DNA from 2 places in the Undibacterium sp. FT79W genome. Region 2 is predicted to be linked to the other one. Evidence: predicted binding sites of a transcription regulator. Region 2 holds the regulator's gene; the other holds the start of a gene.
What was found. The regulator sigma-54, encoded in region 2, starts transcription at its own class of promoters, with help from an activator protein. The targets are predictions, from matches to a motif close to TGGCANGNAANCTGCTTT.
Positions count from the first base shown of each region.

Region 1: H8K38_RS06200 (TorF family putative porin) is a predicted target of sigma-54. The motif match lies at 2,602-2,619, and genes of this name have one in related genera.

Region 1 covers NZ_JACOGB010000003.1:165,480-171,475, forward strand. The annotation lists gene H8K38_RS06190 (ammonium transporter) at 1-1,332, opposite strand, end outside; gene H8K38_RS06195 (P-II family nitrogen regulator) at 1,354-1,692, opposite strand; gene H8K38_RS06200 (TorF family putative porin) at 1,707-2,453, opposite strand; gene H8K38_RS06205 (accessory factor UbiK family protein) at 2,888-3,127, shown strand; partial or broken gene H8K38_RS06210 (YifB family Mg chelatase-like AAA ATPase) at 3,143-4,015, shown strand; gene H8K38_RS06215 (hypothetical protein) at 4,138-5,958, shown strand.
Region 2 covers NZ_JACOGB010000005.1:50,558-56,553, forward strand. The annotation lists gene H8K38_RS09920 (ABC transporter ATP-binding protein) at 1-330, shown strand, start outside; gene H8K38_RS09925 (enoyl-CoA hydratase/isomerase family protein) at 683-1,777, opposite strand; gene hpf (ribosome hibernation-promoting factor, HPF/YfiA family) at 1,927-2,271, opposite strand; gene H8K38_RS09935 (RNA polymerase factor sigma-54) at 2,381-3,862, opposite strand; gene lptB (LPS export ABC transporter ATP-binding protein) at 3,874-4,626, opposite strand; gene lptA (lipopolysaccharide transport periplasmic protein LptA) at 4,628-5,203, opposite strand; gene lptC (LPS export ABC transporter periplasmic protein LptC) at 5,262-5,882, opposite strand; gene H8K38_RS09955 (HAD family hydrolase) at 5,879-5,996, opposite strand, start outside.

The DNA.
Region 1 (5,996 bases), on a different contig from region 2:
TGGCGAAGCAAAGACGCCAGTCAGCAGAGCACCGAGAATACCGCCAACGCCGTGTACACCGAAGACATCCAGAGAATCATCCGCACCGATCAGACGTTTCAGGCCATTCACGCCCCACAAGCAGACAATACCTGCCAGCAAACCAATAATTAATGCACCCATCGGTCCGACAAAGCCACATGCTGGTGTAATAGCAACCAGACCCGCAACTGCACCGGATGCGCCGCCCAGCATGGATGGCTTGCCTTTAGACATCCATTCACCAAAGACCCAGGATACTGTCGCTGCTGCGGTTGCCAGTAAGGTATTGATGAATGCCAGCGCTGCGATATCGCCAGCTTCCAATGCTGAACCAGCATTGAAACCAAACCAGCCCACCCACAACAAAGACGCACCGATCATGGTCATCGTCAGAGAATGCGGCGCCATCGATTCCTTACCGTAACCAACACGTTTGCCAATCAGGAAAGCACCGACCAGACCTGCTACTGCGGCATTAATATGAACCACTGTGCCGCCAGCAAAATCGAGTGCACCTTTCTGGAACAGGAAACCTGCTTTAGCAGTTTCAGTTGCCAGCGTTGCTGCATCTTTAATCGCATCAGGGCCAGTCCAGAACCAGACCATGTGGGCGACAGGCAGATAACTGAAGGTGAACCACAACACCACGAACAACAATACCGCAGTGAATTTTGCACGTTCAGCAAATGCACCAATGATCAGCGCGCAAGTGATAGCTGCAAAAGTTGCCTGGAACGCGACGTACACAAACTCAGGGATCACCACACCTTTGCTGAATGTTGCGGCAGTGGAGAATGTCGCCTTAGCAGGATCCCAGATACCTTTCAGGAACAGACGGTCGAACGAGCCGATAAACTTACCGCCTTCGGTAAAGGTCAGCGAATAACCATAGATGCACCATAAAACGATGATCACGGCAAAGATCATGAAAACCTGCACCAAAATCGATAACATGTTTTTAGAACGAACCAGACCACCGTAGAACAATGCCAGACCTGGCAAGGTCATCAGAATCACCAGCAAGGTAGCAACCAGCATCCATGCGGTGTCGCCTTTATTTGGCACAGGTGCAGCAGCCACCGGTGCGGCATCTGCCGCAGAAGCGACCGCCGCGGCTGGTGCTGCCGTTGGTGCCGCCACCGAAGCAGCCGCAGCCTCCGTCACTGCTGCTGCCGAGGCACTGGTGGCGACCGCAGATGCGGCAATGGCATCCGCTTTGGCTGGTGCATCGTCAGCCCACGCACCCGCTGTCATTCCTATGGAAGCGAGAAATGCTCCCGCAACCAGCATGCTCTTCAGTACTTTTTTCATATGAACTCCCTAGTGTGCGGATCAGAGTGCGTCGTTGCCGGTTTCACCGGTACGAATACGCACAACCTGTTGCAAGTCATAGACGAAAATCTTGCCGTCACCGATTTTTCCAGTGCGTGCAGCGCTTTCAATCGCTTCAATTGCACGATCCACAATCGCATCGTCCACGGCTGCTTCAATCTTTGTTTTTGGCAGAAAATCGACGACATACTCGGCACCGCGATACAACTCGGTATGCCCTTTCTGACGGCCGAAACCTTTCACCTCAGTCACAGTAATTCCTTGCACACCCATTTCTGATAAAGCTTCGCGGACTTCGTCGAGCTTAAACGGTTTAATAATGGCAGTAATCAGTTTCATGTTGTTCTCTCATTTCAGAAAGTTTTTACAGCGGTCAACAACAGGGTAGTCTTACCGGTAAATTTGCCTGCTGGGGTGACATACAGTTTTTTGTCAGCATTAGTACCGACTGCGGCCAGACTGAAATTCACACCAAAGAATTCTTTCGTGACGCCCACTTTCCAGTCGTTATACGAAGACGCCGAATTATTTTTAATCATCTGGCGACCGACATGCAAGTTCAGGGTATAGGCATCCGGTAACTCAATGTTTGCCCCCAGATCAAGGTAGCCGCTGTTTTTGCTATTCACAAAGCCGAACAGATTTGTAACGGAGTGAGAATACTTCGCGTACACAGGGCCAGTGCCGATCTGTCCATAGATTTCAGTCGTGTTCGCATCAACAAAGCCCGGAACCTTATCCAGACCGTTAGAAAGATAAACGTAGGTCAGGACACCGGCGTCGTAGCTGACATCTTTAGTGATTTCGCCTTTCTTACCGGCGTAAATGTCCCACTCAACATCACCGCTGCCACCGGCATCTTTTACCCATTTAATGGTCGATAACCATGTACCAGCGTAAAAGCCGCTAGGATTGTGAGTGTAGTCAGCGCCGCCTTGTAACGCTGGATCCAGACGTGTCTGCGCGATACCACGATAACGATATTCACTGGCAACACCAACGTTAAAACTCAATTCATTGTCTGGTTTTGGCTCATCTGCGTAAGCGAAACTGCTTAACAATGTTGCGGTCACTGCAGCGGCGAGTACTGATTTTTTCATTATGCTTCCCCTTGTTTATATATAGTAAACATCGATTTGTATAAGAAACTGGACTGAACTCACTTCATCAACCACCGGTACGCAAAGCCAGAAGATCGTTCGTGGCCATGCAGGAAATGAACTTCGAAAAGTTACGAACGCTTCACTATTAGCAGAAGTCGTGCCAACTGTACTTTTTCACATACAGCCCGCCTGTAGTGCAGTCATAGAGGTATAACAATCAGGTATAGGAATACAATCAAATGAATACGCTGGTGGGCACATCCGCGGCTTTACGCTATGATTTCTGTTTAATAGCGAAGTGGTAAATAAAATACTGGCGCTCCATCTCGCACCGTTTTGACGCGGGATGCGCAATGTGTTTTATGGCTGCACTTTTTTCGCACTAGTAATGTGCAATCGCAAACTCACTTACAAATACAGGCAGGTATATGATGGATAAGCAAAATTTCTTCAGTGATGTACAGGCAAAAATCAGTCAGGCGCTGGAAAACTCTCCTGCCAAAGACATAGAAAAAAACGTCAAAGCCATCATGACTCAGGGTTTCTCTAAACTGGATCTGGTAACCCGGGAAGAATTTGATATACAGGCACAAGTACTGGCCAAGACGCGCAGTAAGCTCGAAGCACTGGAAGCGCGTGTCGCGGCTTTAGAAGCGCAGATAACGGAATAACAGGGCGTTCCGGATATGTCGCTGGCGGTTCTTAAAAGTCGCGCACTCAATGGGATGGACGCTCCGCAAGTGACGGTGGAAGTCCATCTGGCCAACGGTTTGCCTGCTTTTACTATCGTTGGTCTCCCAGAAACAGAAGTAAAAGAGTCCAAAGACCGCGTCAGGGCAGCACTACAAAATGCCCGTTTTGAATTTCCGGCAAAAAGAATCACTGTCAATCTGGCGCCGGCAGATTTGCCAAAAGAATCCGGTCGTTTCGATTTGCCTATCGCCCTTGGTATCCTGGCCGCATCCGGACAGATACCCGCAGATGCACTCGCACAATACGAATTCGCCGGTGAATTATCACTGTCCGGTGAATTACGGCCCATCCGTGGCGCACTGGCGATGACCTTCGCGATCTGCAAAAGTACGGCTGACGGACATACAAAACCCGCATTTATTTTACCCAGAGCGAATGCCGATGAGGCGGCTTTGGTGACGGAAGCGGCTATTTATCCGGCAGATTCATTGCTTCAGGTTTGCGCTCACTTCGCCGCCATTGACGAAGAAAACAAGCTGCAACGGCATCGCCCGCAGGCTGAAATTCAACGTCGCACCTATCCTGATTTTTCCGAAGTCAAAGGTCAGTTACAGGCAAAACGTGCGCTTGAAGTTGCCGCAGCAGGAAATCATTCTGTGCTCATGGTAGGGCCGCCAGGAACGGGGAAATCTATGCTGGCTGCCCGCTTCCCCGGAATACTGCCGTCAATGACGGATCAGGAAGCGCTGGAATCAGCCGCAGTACAATCCCTGACTTCGGGTTTTTCTATCGATAAATGGAAATCGCGCCCTTTTCGTGCACCTCACCATACAGCCTCTGCCGTGGCACTGGTTGGCGGCGGTGGTGTGACTTTCCGAAATAAATGCGACATTTCTGAAATAGCTGCGATAATTGCCTTATGGAAAACTATAGTCATCCAAGTCAACCTGCATGTACGTTCGCAGGAAGCCCAACATGACGCATACCTATGGCGATTCAATTCAAACAGAAATTCAAACGTGTTAATAAAGCAATACGGCTAAAGGAATCCTTGTTGGCCGGGAACGATACTTTAATTGCATGGTGGTATTCCGGTTTCTATAAGAATAGGATGGACTCGTCGCAACCACACGTGCTTGTGATATTCAGAAGATTGGTTGCGGGCATTGTCTCTGACGAGGTGATCCCACGTCGAATTCCGCTCACCGCCCTTGGTCAAGTACGTATCGGTTCAGTCTGGAAGGGAGACGTCTGCCAAGCCGAAACTCAATGGACGAAAGACCGGTTCCAGGTCGACTTCACGGCAGGCGCATGGCGTTTCACATCTTTAGAGCATGCCAGAAGAATGCGTCAGGCACCGCCTTTTGAGCCTGAGACCTTTAAACTTCAATATGAAAACGACCAAAATTGGCTTATCGAGTTTGACTTGGCAAATGGCGGGAAGCTGCTAATCCCATGCGTTGAGTTTTTCTCTCGATGCTACGGACGGTCTGGCGAAGTCAAACGCATTTTGGCGACATATAGATGGCAGGGGCAGGCCGACAGTGTTATGGAAAGACTCTATGCCCCACTCGATACGCCGGATGAGCCTGGAAAATGGCAAGTGCGCCTGCGCAAACGATTAGTAAAGGGGGACGTGGTTTTTCTCGCACATACAAAATACGACCCGTACACGCAGAGAGAAGCAAAGGGTATATACGCCCAAATTGAGGCAATGCATGATCCCCAACAGAAGTATCCTGCATTTATTAAGGTGGCTCCTTGGTTTGAAGGACCAGCGGAGCTAAGCGTAGCTGGCATCCCTTTTGATAATGGGAAATCATTCTTAGCACTGCAAGTTGTTGGAATGAGCGACCCGCAAGGCTTGCTCATTTTGCGTTCGCGCGAGAATAGCCGTGATGCGGAGAAACCAGCACCCGAAGGAAGCCCTGAAGCTTGGGCTGGAGTGCCTGATCGTGTGCTCGTAAAATATCCAGACATTGTTGATCTCACCGGAGACTTGGAACCAGACCATGAGGCAGGCGCAATGGAGATCCAAGACCCAGACTTCGAAATCCTTGGGGAGTCCCGTGCAGTAATTGATGTAAGAGCTGAACAAGCAACCACAGTTGCGGGGCCGAAAAGTGATACTCCCATGCCATCCACAGTATCTGGTGGTGAAACACATAGTAGCGGAAAAGGAGTGGGATACGCATCAATTCATGCTAGGCCAGTCTTTGAATCACATGGGATGGTGCGAGATATGTGGGAGGCCATGTTGCGGTTGCAAACTACCCGGCCTGATTTGATTCAAGCATTGTCATGGTTCACTTTCAAAGATGGATTTAGTTCAGACCCAACACCAGGAATGATTGCACTAGAACCATTCGACGAAGATGCTGACGCTACAGCTACTGCGCGTCGATTCCCTTACTTGGATCCAACAATTCCATCGCTACGAGGCGTTCTAGTCGCTCGACTCACGCAATCTGACGGCCCAACATATATTATGGAGATAATGCGCCGCCCAAAAAAAATCACGGCCGATGATGGTGAGCTAAAAGATGCGGAAGAATCTTTCCAAGGATTAATTTTTCGCCTAACTCACGAAAATCAACTTATTCCTTGGTTACGCGAAATCCTGTCTAGAATCCGTCACGAAAATGGTGTCTTTAAACGATTAACTGGAAGCTGCCCAGGTATAGCCGACTCATTCTCGCACCGCCTTTCAAGCAACCTAGCTTCTGATTGCCTACCATGTGAGCCAATAGTACTCGGGGCAATAGCGAAATTAAAAGGACGAACATCGCCGGCTGATCTGGGGGCATGAGTATCGACAAGGCGGATATACAACAAATCCCGGCAAAG
Region 2 (5,996 bases):
CAACTGGCCGGTACTTTATCTGGTGGTGAGCAGCAAATGCTGGCGATGGCGCGCGCCGTCATGCTGAATCCGGAAGTGATTTTGCTGGACGAACCCTCGATGGGGCTGGCGCCGATACTGGTGGATGAAGTGTTTCGCATCATCCAGCGACTCAAGCAGGAAGGCCGCACCATGTTGCTGGTTGAACAGTTTGCTGCCGCCGCACTTGCCGTCGCTGATTACGGCTACGTCTTGGAAAATGGCCGCATCTCGGTGCATGGTCCAGCCGATAAATTGCAAAATGATCCGGCAGTGAAAGCGGCGTATCTGGGTGGCGGCTCACATCATTAAATGAAGTAAGTCAAAAATGAAATTGAAAGAGGGGGAGTTCACATACTCCCCCTCTTTTTTTATAAAATCGGCCTATTGTCAGCAGAAAATAAGGGTGGTTTACATATACTGGGGGGAGTATATTTGATGCTCAGAATGGAATTTCCTGATACTTCGTTGCAGGATTTGTCGTGATCTGATACTGAAACACGGATGCGATAGAAATACAGCCACATTTTTTAAGCAGCGTTCCATGAAAAAGCGCCCATCACTTTATTGCGTGATGCGCGCTGCTGTGCTGATGCCGGAAAAAATGTGCTGGCGAATCTGTCAGTAAATCTGTCAGTGAAGTTGCTTAGAAACCTGTCCGCTATTAACCCTGCAAATGGCGCAGCGGATGTGCGTGTGCCGGCCACACTTCGGTAAAGAACTGTGTGATCTGTTCCTGACTCACATCGCGCAGATGCGCGGGCGACCATTGCGGCATATTGTCTTTATCGACCACTAAGGCTCGCACACCTTCCAGCACTTCTCCGTGCTTGAAACAATGACGCACCATGGTGCGTTCCATGCGCAGACAGTCAGCCACATTCTGACGTGCACCGCGCCGCAGTTGTTCGAGAGTGACGCACATCAGTAAAGGCGAGCGCTTCTCCATCGTGACCAGTGTCTGCTGGGCAAATGCATCGCTGTTGTTGCTTAATTTTTCTGCGATGGTTAGCACGTTGTTGCCGCTGAAAAACTGATCGATCAAGGCGCTCTGCGTAGCGAGTTTGCTGCTGGCCGGATCGGCCTGCGACGCAAATGGCGCAGCAAATTCACGTATCGCCAGGCGGATATCCTGCGCGTTGCTGGTCTCCAGCATGGACAGTAATGCCGGTAACTCGGACGTCGGAATATAGACGTCGGCGAGGCCTGCATACAAGGCATCTGTGGCGGCGATGATGTCGCCAGTCAGACCGAGATAAGTACCGATTTCACCCGGTGTTCGCGACAGGAAATAACTGCCGCCGACATCAGGAAATAAGCCGATGTTCACTTCCGGCATCGCCATTTTTGTACGCTCGGTAACGATGCGCAGACGGCAATTTTCACCTGCTTGCGCAATGCCCATACCGCCACCCATCACCACACCATTCATCAGCGCGATGTAGGGTTTGGGGTAAAAATGTATCAAATGATTTAACGCATATTCTTCGGTAAAAAAATCTTCAAGCAGGGCGCTGTCACCGCTCGGTGTGGCTGTGCCGACATCATAAAAAAAACGGATGTCGCCACCGGCACAAAATGCTTTTTCACTACTGCTGTGAATGAATACTGCACGGATCGTTGTATCGTCTCGCCATGCCAATAAAGTGGCGGTGAGTGCGCGCACCATCTCCAGTGATAAGGAGTTCAATGCTTTGGGGCGGTCGAGAGTGATGTAGCCGATCTGATTTTTAACGGAAGTGATTACGTATTCGCTCATGTAGATACCATTAACATAGTCGTGACAGGGCATTCATTTTATTCCTGTTTGCACATCGTCAGTACGACAAAAATAACAAAAAACAGATAACAAAAAAGGACGCTGTTGGCGTCCTTGTTTTGGAGTCCCGTTAAGCGCGGGGTTGGCGATTATGCCGATGCAGGATCGGGGATATGTTTGATCGCATCGCGATCGTGACCCTGGACTTTATCTTTATGTTTTATCACCTGACGATCCAGTTTATCAATCAGTGTGTCAATGGCTGCGTACAAATCATGCGCCAGACTTTCAACATGAATATCTTTACCGCTGATATGCAGGTCAATGTCGGCTTTGTGCCGTTTCTCTTTTTCGCTCAGTTTGTCGACGGTCAGCGTGACGGTAATGTCAATGACCTGATCAAAGTGGCGCCGGATGCGTTCCAGCTTGGTATGTACATATTCACGAATGGCAGGAGTGACTTCGACGTGATGTCCACTGATGGTGAGATTCATACTGTGCTCCTATAGTGATATTACTTGCTATTAACGATAAGCTCATTTCGTTTTTACTGCGTTGAGCTAAATCATATATAGCAATTCAAACCGTGATTACAAGGACGTCTTACAAAGATTTACGCAAACTCACTGGCGGAATTTTCAGGGCTTCACGGTATTTGGCAACGGTCCGTCGGGCTATTACCATGCCCTGTTCGCCCAGCATGTCTGCAATTTTGCTATCAGAGAGTGGGCTTTTCTGGTCTTCTGCTCCTATCAACTGCTTGATGAGTGCACGTATCGCTGTGGAAGATGCTTCACCCCCTGTTTCCGTCGCGACATGGCTGCCGAAAAAATATTTCAACTCAAACATACCATGCGGGGTCAGCATGTATTTCTGGGTCGTCACACGAGAAATAGTGCTCTCGTGTAGACCTAGTGTATCAGCTATTTCGCGCAAAACAAGGGGGCGCATCGCGACTGCACCATGCGTAAAAAAGTTACGTTGTCTTTCAACTATCGCTTGCGATACACGCAAAATAGTATCGAAACGCTGACGCATATTTTTGATCAGCCAGCGTGCTTCCTGTAACTGCGTTCCCAGTCCTGCTTCGCCACGGTTTTGCCGCATGATATTGGCGTACATACTACTGACGCGCAGTTTCGGCATCACATCCTGATTCAGTAAAACTTGCCAGCCATTACCACTTTTTTTGACGATCACATCAGGCACTGCATAGTCGGAACTGCTGGTGGCAAATGTGATGCCGGGACGTGGTTCACACTGTCGTATGACTGCTTGTGCTTCGCGTAAATCTTCGTCGTCGCAGCCGAATATTTTTTTTAATTTAGTGAAGTCTCGCTGTGCAAATAAAGTCAGCTGAGTCTCTACCACGGCCAGTGCAAGACGACGGGTGACAAAAGGAATTTTTGGCAGACGCCTGACCTGTAGCGCCAGACATTCTGATAAATTTCTGGCACCGACACCGGGCGGATCGAAACTCTGCAGCATCTTCAGCGCAAACGATAATTCATCTTCTTCAATCAACAACTCTATCGGCAGACCGGCATGAATTTCTTCCAGACTTTCTGTCAGATAGCCGTTGTCATCCAGGGTGTCGATGATCAGTTCCAGCAACGCGCGATCACGCGGTTCCCTGAGCGTCAGACGCATCTGTTCGAGCAAGTATTCGCGTAAGCTGATGTGCGCCGCTTCCAGTTGCGGACGTCCTTCATCCTCGTCACTGTTAGATGCACCGGAAGGCGCGTCGTTAAAACTCCATTCTTCCTCGTTAGCGCTGACGCTGTCGTTGACTGGTACATCGGCGTCGGCTGTCGCTTCTTGCGGCGTATTGTTGTCAGCCTGAGCGGCGCTTTCCATGCCTGCATCCGGTGTCGTACTTGTGTTATTGATCGCACCGTCCGCCAGTAAGCGAACCGCATTGTCCATAGGATCGTCGACACGCTCCAGCATAGGATTTTCTATCAGCAGTGTTTCCAGCTCCTGATGCAGTTCCAGCGTTGACAGTTGCAACAGCCGTATTGATTGCTGCAGTTGAGGCGTCAGTGCAAGATGCTGAGAAGTACGTAGTTGCAGGCTTTGTTTCATAATGCGTCCCGTTACATCCGGAAATGTTCTCCGAGATAGACGCGTCGCACGGACTCATTCTGAATGATATCGTCGGGTTTGCCGCTGGCTAATACCGAGCCTTGATTGATGATGTAGGCGTGGTCGCAAATGCCGAGTGTCTCGCGCACATTATGATCTGTGATTAACACGCCGATGCCGCGTTCTTTGAGGAAGCGGACAATCCGTTGAATCTCAATGACGGCGATAGGATCAACACCGGCAAAAGGTTCATCGAGCAGAACAAAGCGCGGGTTCGTCGCGAGTGCACGCGCAATCTCAACCCGGCGCCGTTCACCGCCCGATAACGCAAGCGCCTGACTGTCACGGATTTTTTCTATCTGCAGATCGGTCAGCAAACTATCCAGACGTTGCCGGATTTTTTTCTCAGACAAAAATTTTCCTTCTTTGTCTCTTTGCAGTTCGAGCACGGCGCGGATATTTTCTTCCACCGTCAACTTGCGAAACACCGACGCTTCCTGCGGCAGATACGACAGACCGAGTACGGCGCGCTGATGTATCGGTAAATCAGAAACGTTCGTATCGTCGATATTGATCTCACCGGAATCCGAAGGCACGAGTCCGACGATCATGTAAAAAGAGGTGGTTTTACCTGCACCGTTCGGCCCCAACAAACCGACGACTTCACCGCTTCTCACCAACAGCGAGACATCACGCACCACTTGTCGCGCGCCATAGCGTTTTTGCAGACCTTTCACGGTCAGCGTACTGTCTTTTGATGCCATCTTAATTTGCCTGTTTTTCAGTTCTTGGTTGTATCGTGGTTTTGATGCGACCGCCACCTGAAACTGACTGACCTGAGCTGGAATTGACGCCAACAAAGACATCGTTTTTACTGTCGTAAGAGAGGAATTCACCTTCTTGCTGCTGAGTGACTTTGCTTCCATCAAGATAGCGAATCTGCGCTTTGGACAGAAATTTTACAAACTCAGTTTTTTCATCGTATTCGGCTTTTTCTGATTCGCCTTCGACCCACAGATCCGGACCGCCATCGCGTTTTTGGCGAAAGCTGATTTTGGCACCGGGTTTGGCGGTCAGTACCACGTGCTGGAATTCATCCGCACTTTTTGTCACGACGGCTTTTTCTGCTTTGACTTTCAGCGTGCCGCGTACTACCACGACATCGCCTGAAAATGTACTGACATTGGTTTTACCATTATTTAAAAACTGATCTGCTTCTATCGTCATTTCTTTGAGACTGTCTGCTTTTTCAGCATGAACGCCGGACGCTGACAGCAAAGTCACAAGGGCTAACGTCCATGAGTTCAGTACCAGATAAACTGATTTTTTTTCGGGGCGCATGTTTTACTCTCTGACTTGTTGATGTTGATGAAGTGAATAAATATCTTTGTGCATGTCTTTATTTATGTTTTGACAGGCGCGCATGTACTTTACTGAGCAGGCGTAATTCCTGATTCGTATTGTTAGCCATCATGCCGGTGGCAAGAGTTTCGCCATTATCCGTAATCAGCTTAATGCGTTGATCGGTCTTCACGATGTCGGCATCGGGCAGTAATTGCAGATATTCAGTTTCCACCCGCATGAAACTGGAATTGATGCCCTGCGGTCTTTCGACTGTGACCTGATCATAAAGATGCACCACGTCTTCTGTGCGTTTGGGTGTCAGCACCTCAGATTTCTGTTCCACAACCGCGCGTCCGGCATTGATCGTAATCGGCGTGCGCTGCGCATCAAAACTGCTGATACGCGGCTCTTTGATATCGTATTGATCTGTACGCGGTAAATGAATCAGATTTTTTCCGGTGACATGATAATTCGCTTTACCGTTATTCGAGAGTTTGATGAAATTGAAATTCTCTACGTAATAATCCGGTTCCAGACGTGCCGATGCCCGGTTGTAGTCATCAGCACCCTGACGACGTACCGTGTCATATAGCCAGAAACTGCCAAGTGCAACGACACCGACAGCAGCGATTGCCATCCAGATGCGTGCACGGTCGATAGTGATTTGTGCCTTCATGCGAGGTATTCTGCCAGAACGCTGTCGTACTTGTTTTGCGCACGTAAAATGAAGTCGCAGACTTCCCGCGCCGCGCCTTTGCCGCCGCTGGCGGTCGTCACATGATGCACGCGC